DNA from 2 places in the Mesorhizobium sp. WSM4821 genome. Region 1 is predicted to be linked to the other one. Evidence: riboswitches for the same ligand, from Rfam matches in the RefSeq annotation. Region 1 holds a riboswitch; the other holds the start of a gene.

What was found. Region 1 has a riboswitch for thiamine pyrophosphate ahead of thiB (thiamine ABC transporter substrate binding subunit). Riboswitches for the same ligand answer to the same signal wherever they lie in the genome.
Region 2: linked by a shared signal. The riboswitch ahead of thiC (phosphomethylpyrimidine synthase ThiC) and the one ahead of thiB (thiamine ABC transporter substrate binding subunit) in region 1 are both predicted to bind thiamine pyrophosphate.

What each region holds. Positions count from the first base shown of each region.
Region 1 is NZ_CM148371.1:1,741,637-1,748,548, forward strand. Features, by position in the region: gene AC0NID_RS08325 (ABC-F family ATP-binding cassette domain-containing protein) at 1-1,583, opposite strand, end outside; gene AC0NID_RS08330 (thiamine diphosphokinase) at 1,585-2,229, opposite strand; TPP riboswitch at 2,345-2,459, shown strand; gene thiB (thiamine ABC transporter substrate binding subunit) at 2,503-3,516, shown strand; gene thiP (thiamine/thiamine pyrophosphate ABC transporter permease) at 3,760-5,379, shown strand; gene thiQ (thiamine ABC transporter ATP-binding protein) at 5,376-6,149, shown strand; gene AC0NID_RS08350 (M48 family metalloprotease) at 6,468-6,912, shown strand, end outside.
Region 2 is NZ_CM148371.1:5,648,675-5,655,586, reverse strand. Features, by position in the region: gene AC0NID_RS27675 (hydroxymethylpyrimidine/phosphomethylpyrimidine kinase) at 1-40, opposite strand, end outside; gene AC0NID_RS27670 (thiamine phosphate synthase) at 31-636, opposite strand; gene AC0NID_RS27665 (thiazole synthase) at 633-1,406, opposite strand; gene thiS (sulfur carrier protein ThiS) at 1,411-1,608, opposite strand; gene thiO (glycine oxidase ThiO) at 1,608-2,579, opposite strand; gene thiC (phosphomethylpyrimidine synthase ThiC) at 2,576-4,405, opposite strand; TPP riboswitch at 4,505-4,621, opposite strand; gene AC0NID_RS27645 (TerC family protein) at 4,984-5,640, shown strand; partial or broken gene repC (plasmid replication protein RepC) at 5,743-6,125, shown strand; gene AC0NID_RS27635 (antitoxin Xre-like helix-turn-helix domain-containing protein) at 6,216-6,647, shown strand; partial or broken gene AC0NID_RS27630 (RES family NAD+ phosphorylase) at 6,644-6,912, shown strand, end outside.

The DNA.
Region 1 (6,912 bases):
GCCGGTCCTTTCGGCGCAGCCGCTTCTGTCCTGCCCGCCGCTGTCGCCTCGCCGGTTTCGGCTTTCGGCCGCGCCTTGCGATCATCGAGCCTGGTGCCGCCGCGCTGCGCCAGCATGTCGGAATAGCCGCCGGCATATTCGATCCAGCGGCCGCCGCCGTCCGGCGCGATCAGGCTGGTCACCGTGCGATCGAGGAAATCGCGGTCGTGGCTGACCAGGATGACCGTGCCGGCAAAACCGGCGACCAGTTCCTGCAGCAGTTCCAGCGTCTCCATGTCGAGGTCGTTGGTCGGCTCGTCGAGCACCAGCAGGTTTGCCGGCCGCGCCAGCACGCGGGCCAGCAGCAGCCGCGCGAGCTCGCCGCCCGAAAGCTCGCGCACCGGCGTGCGCGCCTGTTCCGGCTTGAATAGGAAGTCCTTCATGTAGGAGACGACGTGGCGCTGCTCGCCGTTGATAACAAGGTTCTCGCCGCGCCCGTCGGTGAGATATTGCGCCAGCGTCTCTTGCGGATCGACCGCCTCGCGCTTCTGATCGAGTGTGGCGATCTCCAGATTGGTGCCGAGCCGCACCGAGCCCGAGTCCGGCTTCAATTCGCCGGTCAGCATCTTCAGTAGCGTCGTCTTACCGGCGCCGTTCGGCCCGACCAAGCCGACGCGGTCGCCGCGCTGGATGCGGGTCGAGAAGCCTCTGACCACCGTGAGGTCGCCAAAGCTCTTCTCGATGTTCTTGGCCTCGATCACCAGTTTGCCGGATTCGGCCGCGTCGCTGGCCACCATGGTCGCAGCGCCCTCGGCGCCGCGATGGCCGCGAAAACGCTGGCGCATGGTCTGCAATTCGCCGAGCCGGCGCATGTTGCGCTTGCGCCGCGCTGTCACGCCATAGCGCAGCCAGTGCTCCTCGCGGACGATCTGGCGGCCGAGCTTGTGCTGCTCGCGCTCTTCCTCTTCCAGTACGGTGTCGCGCCATTCCTCGAAATGGCCAAAGCCCTTGTCGAGCCTGCGGGTCTGGCCGCGATCGAGCCAGACGGTGGCGCGCGACAGGCGTTCGAGGAAACGGCGGTCGTGCGAGATGACGATCAGCGCCGAAGAGGTGCGGGCAAGCTCCTCCTCCAGCCATTCGATGACCGACAAGTCGAGATGGTTGGTCGGCTCATCGAGGAGGAGAATGTCGGGCTCCGGCGCCATGACGCGGGCAAGTGCGGCGCGGCGCGCCTCGCCGCCGGACAGGTCGTTCGGCCGTTCCTCGCCGGACAGGCCGAGATGCTCCATCAGATAGGTGGCGCGGTAGGGATCGTCGGCGGGTCCGAGTCCCGCCTCGACATAGGCGCGGACGCTGGCGAAACCGTCCATGTCCGGCATTTGCGGCAGGTAGCGCACTGTCGCCGAAGGCTGGCGAAACACCTCGCCGTCCTGCGGCTCGATCAATCCCGCTGCGATCTTGAGCAATGTCGACTTGCCCGAGCCGTTGCGGCCGACCAGGGCGATCTTGTCGCCGGCCGACGCTGTCAGTTCCGCCCCGTCGAGCAACGGCGTGCCACCGAAGGTCAGTTTTATCCCGTCGAGATTGAGAAGCGGCGGCGCCATGTCAGCTTTCAGGTAAGGGAAAAGGATGGGCGAGCAACAGCGCGCGGCCGCTGTCCAGCGCGATTTCGAGCCGGCCCTTGACCTCGTTGGAGAGGGTCAGCGACGAGCCGAACGCCACCTCGACATGGTTCAGCGGCCATTTGGCGCCGGTGACGGTCAGGCCGGAAAGATCGGAGAAGTCGAGGATCGAAAACAGCGTACCGTCGGCGTAGTCGAAGCCGGCCTTGCCGGGAAGCAAGGGGATGCCTTCCTGCGCCCCGCTGGTCAAAAGCACGTCCGTCCCGCGTTCCGCCAGTCGCAGGCTGAGCGCCAGATGCAGGAATGCGTGGTCGATGCGCCTGCCGCCGAACGCGCCTGCGAGCACGAGGCTGGTCGCGCCGCGTTCGAGCGCGGCGGCGATGGCCAATTCGCCGTCGGTATTGTCCTTTTCGGCCGGAAACACCTGGCGGGGAACGGCAGCCAGATCGTCCGGCAAATCCGCCGGGACGGAATCGAAGTCGCCGACCCAGAGTTCCGGCGTGAGGCCCAAAGTCCGGGCATGGCCGATGCCGGCATCGGCGGCGATGACGCGTGTGCCGGCGACCTGGCGGTCGAGCAGCGGCGTGCGGATGAGATCGCCGCCAAGCAGGATGGTGAATGTGCTCATATATCGTGGCCCTTACCAGCCCTGTCCAGGAAACGAAAGGTGAAACGGAAGGCCGCGCTCCGGATGCCCGGCAAACTTCCGCTTGCGCCGCACCTGGGCCGGGCCTATGTGTCGAAACGCTCTAACGGGGTGCTGGACGCGATCTACGCGGACCGGCTGAGAGGCAGCCATGCCAACCCGCTGAACCTGATCCGGTTTGTACCGGCGGAGGGATTAGACGTTTCGGACAACCCGACGCCTCAATTCCTTTCAATGCGAACGAAGGAGGCGCCGATGCGCACGCTTTTTTACTCTCATGTCTCAGCAGTGCTCCTGGCGGCGTCCGTTCTCGCTGGCACCGGGCCGGCGTCCGCGCAGGAGAAACTCACCGTCTATACCTATGAGAGCTTCACCGCCGATTGGGGTCCAGGTCCTGCGGTGAAGAAGGCCTTCGAGGTGGAATGCGGCTGTACTCTCGATTTCGTCGCGGTCGCCGATGGCGTCGCGCTGCTCAACCGCGTCAAGCTGGAAGGGGTCGCTACCAAGGCCGATATCGTGCTCGGCCTCGACACCAATCTGACCGCGGAAGCCAAGGCAACCGGCCTGTTTTCGCCGCATAACGCCGTTGCGGACGTCAATGTGCCGGGCGGCTGGAGCGACGATGTTTTCGTGCCGTTCGACTATGGTTATTTCGCCGTCGTCTACGACACCGAAAAGCTGAAGACCCCGCCGAAGAGCCTGAAGGAACTGGTCGAGGGCAATGCCGACGAGAAGATCGTCATTCAGGATCCGCGCACCTCGACGCCCGGTCTCGGCCTGCTGTTGTGGGTGAGGTCGGTCTATGGCGACCAGGCGCCGGAAGCCTGGGCCAAGCTCAAGGCGAAGGTGCTCACAGTGACGCCGGGCTGGAGCGAGGCCTATGGCCTGTTCACCAAGGGCGAGGCGCCGATGGTGCTGTCCTACACCACGTCGCCGGCCTATCACATGGTCGCCGAGAACACCGAACGTTATCAGGCGGCTTCCTTCGAGGAGGGCGAGTATCTGCAGATCGAGGTCGCCGGCATCACCACCACGGGTGCCAAAAACCCGCTGGCGGAACAATTCCTGACTTTCATGACGGGACCGAAATTCCAGGATGTGATCCCGGAGACCAACTGGATGTTCCCGGCCGGCAAGACCGAGAAACCGCTCAATCCGGCTTTCGACAAGCTCGTCAAGCCGACCAGGACCTTGATGTTCAGCCCTGAAGAGGTCGCCGCCAACCGCAAGGCCTGGGTCGACGAATGGCTGTCGGTGATGAGCAAGTAATCGTGGCGAGCTGATCAAAGATGTTTGCTCTACGGCGCCCCCCTCTGTCCTGCCGGACATCTCCCCCACATGGAGGGAGATCGGCCGTCACGCCGGCTTTCGCCAATCTCCAAAGTTGCTGGGACGAGCGGAATGCTGAAGCTGCCAATCTCCCCCCTTGTTGTGGGGGAGATGTCCGGCAGGACAGAGGGGGGCGCGAAGGAACGCAATCCTCGCTAAGAATCTCGAGTCAGGTGGTCGAACGTGCTGCACGCACCCCCTTCTGACTCCCGTGTCACCATTGGCACTCTCGCGCTTGCCGCTGTGGCGCTGCTGATCGGCGGAGCGTTCGCGGGGCTTATCCTTGAAGGCGCACGCGACCCTTCCGGCACCGTGTCGGCCTTCGATCCCTATCTCTTCCGCGTCGCGCGCTTCACGCTTTGGCAGGCTTTGCTGTCGACGCTACTTTCCGTCGTGCCGGCGCTGTTCGTCGCTCGGGCGCTGTCGCGGCATCCGCGTTTCTTTGGCCGCGACCTGATCCTGCAGCTCTTCGCCGTGCCGCTGGCACTGCCGGCCATCGTCGCGGCGCTCGGCATTCTGGCGCTCTATGGCCGGGCCGGCTATTTCGCCGGCTTGCTCACAGCGACTGGCGGTCAGGGTTGGCCTGGCATATACGGCCTGTCCGGCATCCTCGTCGCCCATGTCTTCTTCAATTTGCCGCTGGCTACGCGACTGTTCCTTGAAGCTTTGGGGACAGTGCCGGCCGACCAGTGGCGGTTGGCGAGCCAGCTCGGCATGGGCGCCAGGCCTGCCTTCCGGCTGATCGAATGGCCGACGCTGCGCGCGGCACTGCCGGGGGTCGCCGGGCTTGTCTTCATGCTCTGCATGACATCCTTTACCATCGTGCTGACGCTGGGCGGCGGGCCGCGCGCGACGACATTGGAGGTCGCCATCTACCAGGCGCTGCGTTTCGATTTCGATCCTGCCCGCGCGGTGACGCTGACGCTGTTGCAGATCGTGCTGACCTTCGTCGTGGTGCTGGCATTGATGCGGCTCGGTGCCAACACTGTCGGCGACGCCAACCTGCCGGTGGCGCCGCGCCGGTATATATTGCCAGGCACCGCCGAGACCACGCTGAACGGCGCGTTGATCGTTCTGGCACTGCTGTTCGTAGCCGGGCCAATGGCGGCCATCGTGACGTCAGGCCTTGGCGCCGATCTCAGCCGGCTGACGGGCGAGAGCGCGGTGCGGCAAGCGACGCTGACCAGCGTCGTGCTCGCCTTGCTGGCGGCGCTGCTTTCGGTGGCGTTGTCGCTGTCACTCGTCATGGCACGGCGGGCGCTGGCCTTGAACCGTCGCGTCGGCGCCAAGACGCTGCTCGAGCACGCCACCGATACCGGCGCTGGTTTCGCCCTCGTCGTGCCACCCATCGTCATCGGCACCGGTTGGTTCCTGCTCCTGCGCACCGTCAGCAACGTCTTTGCCGTCGCCCCTGTCATGGTCGTCACCGTCAATGCGGTGATGGCGATGCCGTTTGCCATCCGCGCCATCCGCCCCGGCTATGATGCGGCGAGCGAACGCCACGAACGGATCTGTCTGCTGCTTAGCATTACCGGCTGGAACCGGTTCCGTCTGGTCGACTGGCCGTCGCTGCGGCGGCCGCTCGCCACCGGTTTCGCCTTTGCCATGGCGTTGTCGCTCGGCGATCTCGGCGTCATTGCCCTGTTCGGCAGCGATTCCCTGCAGACACTTCCTTATCTCCTGCTGGCGCGCATGGGCAGCTATCGCACGCTGGACGCCGCAGGCCTGGCGTTGCTGCTCGGTCTGGTCTGTCTCGCGCTTGTCCTGACCGCTCACTGGCTGGGACGGGGAGAAAAATCATGATGCTCACCGGCGCGGAAAACGGTACGGCCGTGCGGCTGGAAAAGGTCTCGTTCAGCTATGGCGAAGCGCCGTTCCTGTTCGACGTCGAGTTCGCCGCTTCGAGGATCACGGCCATCATGGGGCCGAGCGGCTCGGGAAAATCGACGCTGCTCAATCTGGTGGCCGGCTTCGAGATGCCGCGATCGGGCCGCGTGCTGATCGGCGGCGCCGATGTCGGCGCCAAACCACCTTCGGCGCGGCCGGTGTCGATGGTGTTCCAGGAAAACAATCTCTTTGCCCATCTTTCGGTCGAACGAAATGTCGGGCTCGGCCGCTCGCCGTCGCTCAGCCTTACCGAGGCCGACCACATTGCAATCACCGGGGCGCTCGAGCGCGTCGGCCTTGCCGGCAAGGAACAGCGCCTGCCGCGCGAATTGTCCGGCGGCGAGCGGCAGCGTGTCGCGCTCGCCCGCGTCCTTGTGCGCGCCCGGCCGGTGCTCTTGCTCGATGAGCCGTTCGCCTCGCTCGGACCGGCCCTGCGCGACGACATGCTTGACCTGGTGGCCAGCGTCCATGCTGAGCGGCGCATGACGGTGCTGTTCGTCACGCACCAACCGGAAGATGCGCGCCGTATCGGCCAGGACATGGTGTTCCTGGACAATGGCACGGTTGCCGCGACGGGTGCCGCGGCCGGCTTTTTCACCAAGGCTGGACCGGAAGCCTTCCGGCGCTATATCGGTGCAGGCCCGTTTGGCGGCGTATCACGAGATATTGCCCGGAAGCGGACATAATTTACGGTCAAACCGGGTTCAGGCGATGCGGCGTTTGCTTGCCATGGTCAAAGTAGTGTGGCTAGGTCCTCCGATATTGGTCCGGCATAAGCCATGATTTGCCACTACAGTGCCGTGCATGCTGATGGCGCAAAGGACGCTGTGGCAGTTTGATTTTTGCGCATGATCCTTTCTGAAGATCGTTACCCGATTTTCAGGTCATGTGCTGAGACCTGAAAGGAAGCTGTTCTGCCGACCGGTACCGACAGAGTGGGAAGGAATTCGCTGGCGCGCTTCCTTGCGCTGGCCGGCATTGCCGTGGCGCTGGCAAGCTGCCAGATGTTCACGCCTCCGGATGTTCAGGAATCCGGCTTCCAGCCTTCCAGCAAGCCGATCACGGTCGACAATGTCACCGCCAACAGCAGGCTCGCCGAAATGGCGAAGGCGCAGCATCCGCGCATTCTTGCCACCTATGGCGGCGAATATTCCGACTCGAAGCTCGAGCGGATGGTCGCCAAGGTCGTCGGCCGCCTGACCGTGGTGTCGGCCAATCCGACCCAGACCTACCGGATCACGATCCTCAATTCGCCCAACGTCAACGCTTTCGCATTGCCAGGCGGCTATCTCTACATCACGCGCGGCCTGTTGGCGCTTGCCAACGATTCGGCCGAACTCGCCGCTGTCATCGCGCATGAGATGGGACACGTCACTGCAAACCACGGCCTGCAGCGCCAGCAATTGGAGGCCGAGGAAGGGCTGGCGACCAAGGTCGTTTCCGACGTCC
Region 2 (6,912 bases), 3.4 Mb from region 1:
CGCCAACGACAAGCACATGCGGTTCGCGCCTCAACGCCATCGGTCTGTCTTTTCGATCCACTCGCGCGTTCGCGCTTCCGGAACGGCGTTCAATGTTATGTCGGTCACGACCGCGGCGCTGTCCGCACCAGCGCCGAAGACCCCCTCGAGCCGGTTGGGGTTGAGCCCGCCAATCGCAACCAGAGGTGTCGGCGCGATCCGGCGCTTCCATTCGCCAATCCGCTCAAGCCCCTGCGGCGCCCATTTCATCTTTTTCAGGATGGTCGGATAGACCGGGCCGAGCGCTATATAGTCCGGTCTTGCGGCAAGGGCTGTCTCGAGTTCGCGATGATCGTGCGTGCTGAGGCCGAGACGGAGACCTGCAGCCCTTATCCGGGCAAGATCCGCCGCTTGCAGATCTTCCTGCCCGAGATGAATGAAGTCGCATTCCTCCTCGATCGCCAGCCGCCAGAAGTCATTGATGATGAGCTGGCATTTGTAGCGGGCGCACAAGGCCTTCGCCTTGCGGATCTCGGCGCGCAGCGCAGCCTCGTCGAGGTTCTTGACGCGAAGCTGCACCAGGCTGACGCCGAGCGGCGCCAGCCTTTCGATCCAGGCGGCGCTGTCGACGATCAGATAAAAAGGGTCGAGTTTCATTGAAAGACAGCCTGGCCAATCGTCGGCGTCGATGGGACGGCGACGTCGCGCGGCTCGAGCAGGCCCGAGCGATAGGCCTCACGGCCGGCGCCGACCGCCTTGCCGAATGCGCGCGCCATGCCGACCGGATCTGCGGCCTTGGCCACCGCCGTGTTGAGGAGCACAGCGTCGAAGCCGAGTTCCATCACCACAGCCGCGTGAGATGGGCGGCCGATGCCCGCATCCACGATCAGCGGGACATCCGGAAAATGGCCGCGCATCGAACGCAGCGCGGTGACATTTACCGGTCCGAGCGCCGAACCGATCGGCGCGCACCACGGCATCAGAACCTTGCAGCCTATCCCCAGCAGCCGCTCGGCGACGACGAGATCATCCGTGGTATACGGGAATACGGCAAAACCGTCTTCGCACAGGATTCGCGCGGCCTCGACCAAACCGAACACGTCAGGCTGCAGCGTGTCATGATTGCCGATCACCTCGAGCTTGATCCAGTTGGTGCCGAAGATCTCGCGCGCCATCTTTGCGGTGGTGACGGCTTCCTTGACGGAGTGACAACCGGCGGTGTTGGGCAAGACGTGCAACTGCAATGATTGGATGAGCGACCAGAATTTCTCTCCACCCCTGCCGCCTGCCATTTCGCGGCGCAATGAGACGGTCACCGCCGATGCGCGCGATGCCTTGACCGCATCGGCCAGAATGGCCGGCGAGGGGTACTGCGCGGTGCCGAGAAGCAGGCGCGAGGCAAGCTTCGTTCCGTAAAGCTCGAGCACGTTGCTAACCCCCTTGCATCGGTGAGAGAATTTCGATCCGGTCGCCGTCCTTCAACTGGAACAGTGTCCGCTCAGTCGCATGCACGAGGTCGCTGTTCACGGCCGTTGCAAGCCAGCTGCCTTCGTAGTCGAGCGCAGCGAGAAGCTCCGCCAGGGTGGCGGCGGCGATCTCATGCGCTTCGCCGTTGACTGTCAGTTTCATCAGCAAAGCTCCACTGGTCTGTCGGAATAAAAAACAAGCTCGGCCGCCTGGCGCGCCATGGCGGGGGCGAGCAGGAAACCGTGGCGGTAGAGTCCGTTGATGGCGATTGTCTTTCCGCTCATCTGGACGCGCGGCAAATTGTCGGGAAAGGCCGGGCGAATGCCGACGGCCGTCTCAACGATGGCAGCCTCGCCGAAGGCGGGATGAACCGAATAGGCGCCATTCAGGAGTTCCATCATCGAGCGCGCCGTGACCGGTCCTGCCGACAGGCTCTCGATCATCGTTGCGCCTGCCATGAAATGGTGGTCGGCGCGCGGCACCAGATAGAGCGGCAAGCGCGGGTGCAGCAGCCTGACCGGGCGCGACAGCGAAATATCCGGCGCATGCAGGATCAGCATCTCGCCGCGAACGCCGCGCAGCCTGTCATCGCGGGAAGCCATGCCCGTGCAGTCGATCGCGCGGTCGAACCCCGTCATAGATTGGGCGTCCACTCCGAAGCGGAATTCGACGCCGCTTCCGGCGAGCTTTTCATGCAGCGCCGCCATTGCACGGCGTGGATCGAGATGGGCTTCGCCGGGGAAGAACAGCCCGCGGCCGAAACGGCCGGCGAGATCGGGCTCCAGCAGCGCAATTTCGTCTTCGTCGACCAGCCGATGGCCCGAGGTGCGGCTTGCAAAGCGGTCGAGTTCGCCCGCATCCCGCGGCATCGCCAAAACCAGCGTTCCGGCCCGCGTGACACGGCCCGGCAGCGCCGCATCCCACCACTCGGCGGCGTCGCGTCCGAGATCCAGCACCGGCTGCTCGGCGCTTTCGCGCTCGCACCAGGGCGCCAGCATGCCGCCGGCCATCCATGAGGCGTTGCCGCTAAGGCCATCGCGGATTTCGGCGACGGTCACCGCCGCACCGCGGGCGGCGAGTTCGCAAGCGGCGGTGAGGCCGGCGATGCCGGCCCCCTTGACCAGAACCCTCATGACGGCTCCGACACCTCCGGTCCAGGCGGGTCGCCGTTCACCGCCATATAGAGATCACCGCCCTCGCGGTATTTCGCCGCCATCGCCGCCATGCCCTCTTTCTGGGCCTCGGCCCGAATGTCGTGGGAGATGCGCATCGAGCAGAATTTCGGCCCGCACATGGAGCAGAAATGCGCCAGCTTGTGCGCCTCCTTCGGCAAGGTCTCGTCGTGGAAGGAGCGCGCGGTTTCAGGGTCGAGCGACAGGTTGAACTGGTCTTCCCAGCGAAATTCGAACCGCGCCCGCGACAATGCATCGTCACGCAGCTTCGCTGCCGGATGACCCTTGGCGAGATCGGCGGCGTGAGCGGCTATTTTGTAGGTGATGACACCGGTCTTGACGTCGTTGCGATCAGGCAGGCCGAGATGCTCCTTGGGCGTGACGTAGCAGAGCATGGCCGTGCCGTACCAGCCGATCATCGCCGCCCCGATGCCGGAGGTGATGTGGTCGTAGCCCGGCGCGATGTCGCTCGTCAGCGGCCCGAGCGTGTAGAACGGCGCCTCGCCGCAGACTTCGAGCTGCCTGTCCATGTTCTGCTTGATCTTGTGCATGGGGACATGGCCCGGCCCCTCGATCATCACCTGGCAATCCTTGCCCCAGGCGATCCTGGTCAGCTCGCCAAGCGTTTCCAGTTCGGCGAATTGCGCCGCATCGTTGGCGTCGGCGATCGAGCCGGGACGAAGGCCGTCGCCAAGCGAGAACGACACGTCGTAAGCTCTGGCGATATCGCAGATTTCCTCGAAATGCTCATAAAGGAAGCTTTCGCGGTGATGATGCAGGCACCATTTGGCCATGATCGAGCCGCCCCGGCTGACGATGCCGGTGACCCGGTCGACTGTCAGCGGGATGTAGTGCAGCCGCACGCCGGCATGGATCGTGAAATAGTCGACGCCCTGTTCGGCCTGTTCGATCAGCGTGTCGCGGTAGACTTCCCAGCTCAGGTCCTCGGCGATTCCTCCGACCTTCTCAAGCGCCTGATAGAGCGGAACGGTACCGATCGGCACCGGCGAATTGCGGACGATCCATTCGCGGATGTTGTGGATGTTGCGGCCGGTGGACAGATCCATCACCGTGTCGGCTCCCCAGCGGATCGCCCAGACCATTTTTTCGACCTCTTCGGCCATCGAGGAGGTGACCGCCGAATTGCCGATATTGGCATTGATCTTGACCAGGAAATTGCGGCCGATGATCATCGGCTCGCTCTCCGGGTGGTTGATGTTGGCGGGAATGATCGCCCGCCCGCGCGCCACCTCGTCGCGCACGAATTCCGGCGTGACGAAATCAGGGATCGCCGCGCCGAAAGACTCGCCGTCGCGCTGCATCCCGCCGCGCAGGCTCTCGCGGCCGAGATTTTCACGAATGGCGACGAACTCCATCTCCGGGGTGATGATTCCGGCGCGCGCATAGGCAAGCTGCGTCACCGCTTTGCCTGCCAAGGCCTTCAGCGGCCGGTGGCGGACAGGAAATTCCGGCGTCAGCCGTTCGCCTGAGGCGAAGCCGTTGTCCTCCGGTCTGACATTACGGCCTTCCCTAGATTCGACATCGCCGCGCGCCTTGATCCACGCGTGCCGGAACCGGGAAAGTCCGTTCTCGATATTCGTCTCGACGCTCGGATCCGTATAGGGCCCGGACGGATCGTAGACGGTGACGGGCGGTTCGCCGGCCGTCGGATGGACGGCGATTTCCCGCATCGGCACCCTGATTTGCGGGTGGATCGTGCCGGGTTTGTGGATCTTCCTCGAGGCGGGCAACGGTCCCGTCGAGACGGCGGGGGTAATGGCATTCATTTGAGGCTCCTTTGCTCATGCATTGGAGACCCAGTTCTGTGCCGGAAGGATGAAAAGACGCTTTTCCTGCCTGCTTACAGGTTTTCGGGCATGAGGCCCCGCAAAGCGCTTGCACCGTCCCTACGCCAGTATGAACTGGATCAGGTTCAACGGGTCACTGCGCCGCAAAAGCCAGCAGTATCTCAGCCCCTTGCCGGGACTCCCCTGGTGAATGCGTCAAGTTGAGCGGGCGATCGCTATCTTGTCAAGCGCCTTCGGGCTGCCGCTGGCGGGAAGAGCACCCGAAGAAACCGATCGCAGTACCGCGCAGCCATGAGCGTGAGACCTGGTCTTGCATATGCCGGAGCACATTTAAGTCTTGAGTTTGTCGCATTCCGCAATTAGCTAGGTGCTACCAGGCCGGGCCCCTCTGGCAGTCCATCAGGACTGTGATGTCGGACTGGAATTTTAATCCGGGTGGCCTGGCTTTGAGATCTCTTCAGCTGTAGCGGCATTTCTCCTGTCATACGCGGTGTCCGCGTTGCTCTACGGTTTTGCTCGCAAGCCGCGTCACCCCTAGCTGAACGCAAGGGTGCCGTATGACAGAATTTTTCAGTCCCGAAGCAATGACCGCTCTCTTGCAGGTCATCATGATCGACCTGGTGCTGGCCGGCGACAACGCCATCGTTATCGGCCTTGCCGCGGCCGGGCTGCCCAAAGAGCAGCGCAGAAAGGCGATCCTCATTGGCATTGTCGCAGCGACCGTTCTGCGCATCGGCTTTGCGGCCGCGACAACCCAGCTCCTGCAGATCGTCGGCTTACTGTTGGCCGGCGGTGTGTTGCTGTTGTGGGTATGCTGGAAGATGTGGCGCGAACTCCGGCAAAACCATGCGCAGGAAGCACAGGCGATCGAAGCGCTTTCCGAAAATGACGTCGACCACGACGGCATCGTAGCCGGCAAAGCTCAACGCAAGACCCTGGCGCAGGCAACCTGGCAGATCGTCATCGCCGATGTGTCCATGTCGCTCGACAATGTCCTGGCGGTAGCGGGTGCCGCGCGCGAGCACCCGAACGTGTTGATCTTCGGCCTTATCCTCTCCATCGCGCTGATGGGCATTGCCGCAAGCTTCATTGCCAATCTGCTCCAGAAGCATCGCTGGATCGCCTATGTCGGGCTGGTGATCATCCTCTACGTAGCCGGCGAGATGATCTATCGCGGTGTGGTTGAACTTCTGCCGCACGTCGCGGGCTCTTAAAAATGCAAAAGGCAGGCAGGCCGGAACAGCGTCGTTCCGGCCTGCAGCTGTTCGAGACCAGCTCTACGCCGACGACCAGGCGCTCTCGCTCGATCCGGCGGTAGGGCGGCGGCCGAGCCACTAACGAGGACCGCAGAGCCGCCGAAAAGCTATCCGCTGGGGCTAGTGCTGAAGGCCTGCCCCGAAATTGCAGACTACGCCGTTGAGGGGATCGGCAACTGGCGCGATTTCATGAGAACCGCCGCCCAGGTGCGAGGATACCTGGTGTTTCGCCGTCAGCGTATGAGGATGCCTGCCATGTCATGGGGCAGGAAATCGCCGCGGTGGTGATTGCCTGCATTCTGCAGCGGGCAAAGCACATGGAGTCAGCTGGTGGCTATCTGCGCGTTCTCACCGAGAAGGCGAGGGCAGGGCAGTTTTCGGCCGGGACGATGCTGATGGCCGCGTTGCGAGCGAACGGCGCCACCGCAAGGATGGCAGGTTAAAACTGTTGGCGGATCGGTTCGCGCTGATGCAAGCGGCTTGCACGGCGCACCATGTGAGGCTATATTTTGCCTCAAATGGAGTGGAGCGTGATGCTAGCGTTCGGCAATGTCGCCGACGTGTTGGGGCTGCCCGTTGAAGAGGTGGCGGCGCGGTCGCCTTTCGGGCTGATCTCCCGGATCGAGAATGGACTTCCCATCGGGGCGCTCGAGCGCGTTGCGCATCTTCTGGCGCCTGGCGATGCTCAGTTCAAATACCGGCTGATCCCCAAGGCGACCTACGAGCGGCGCAAGGCGGTCCATCGCCTATCGTCGGACGAGGGCACACGATTGGCCCGCGTGGCGCGCGTCTGGGGCCTTGCTGTCGATGTCTGGCAGAACGAAGAGGAAGCGCGCGATTTCCTGTTTCGGCCGCACCCGATGATCGAGGACAAGCGACCGATCGACGTCGTTATCCTGAGCGAGTTCGGCGCCGAAATGGTGGTGGATATCCTCGCAAGTCTGAAGTACGGCAGCGCTGCGTGACGGCGCAGACTCTCGATCGCACGCTATCGTCCTTTCGCATCGGCGATCCGGCCGGCACCTACCCGATCTTTGACGCGACCGGCTCGACAATTGCGCCAGGCCGATGGAACACGCCCGGAAGTCCCATCATCTACACCAGCGAGCACTATTCGACCGGCCTGTTGGAAAAGCTGGCGCATGGCAGCGGCCGACTGCCGCCGAACCAGCACTACATCGAAATCACGATCCCGCACGGGCTGAGCTATGAGGTCTTTTCCCAGCCGTC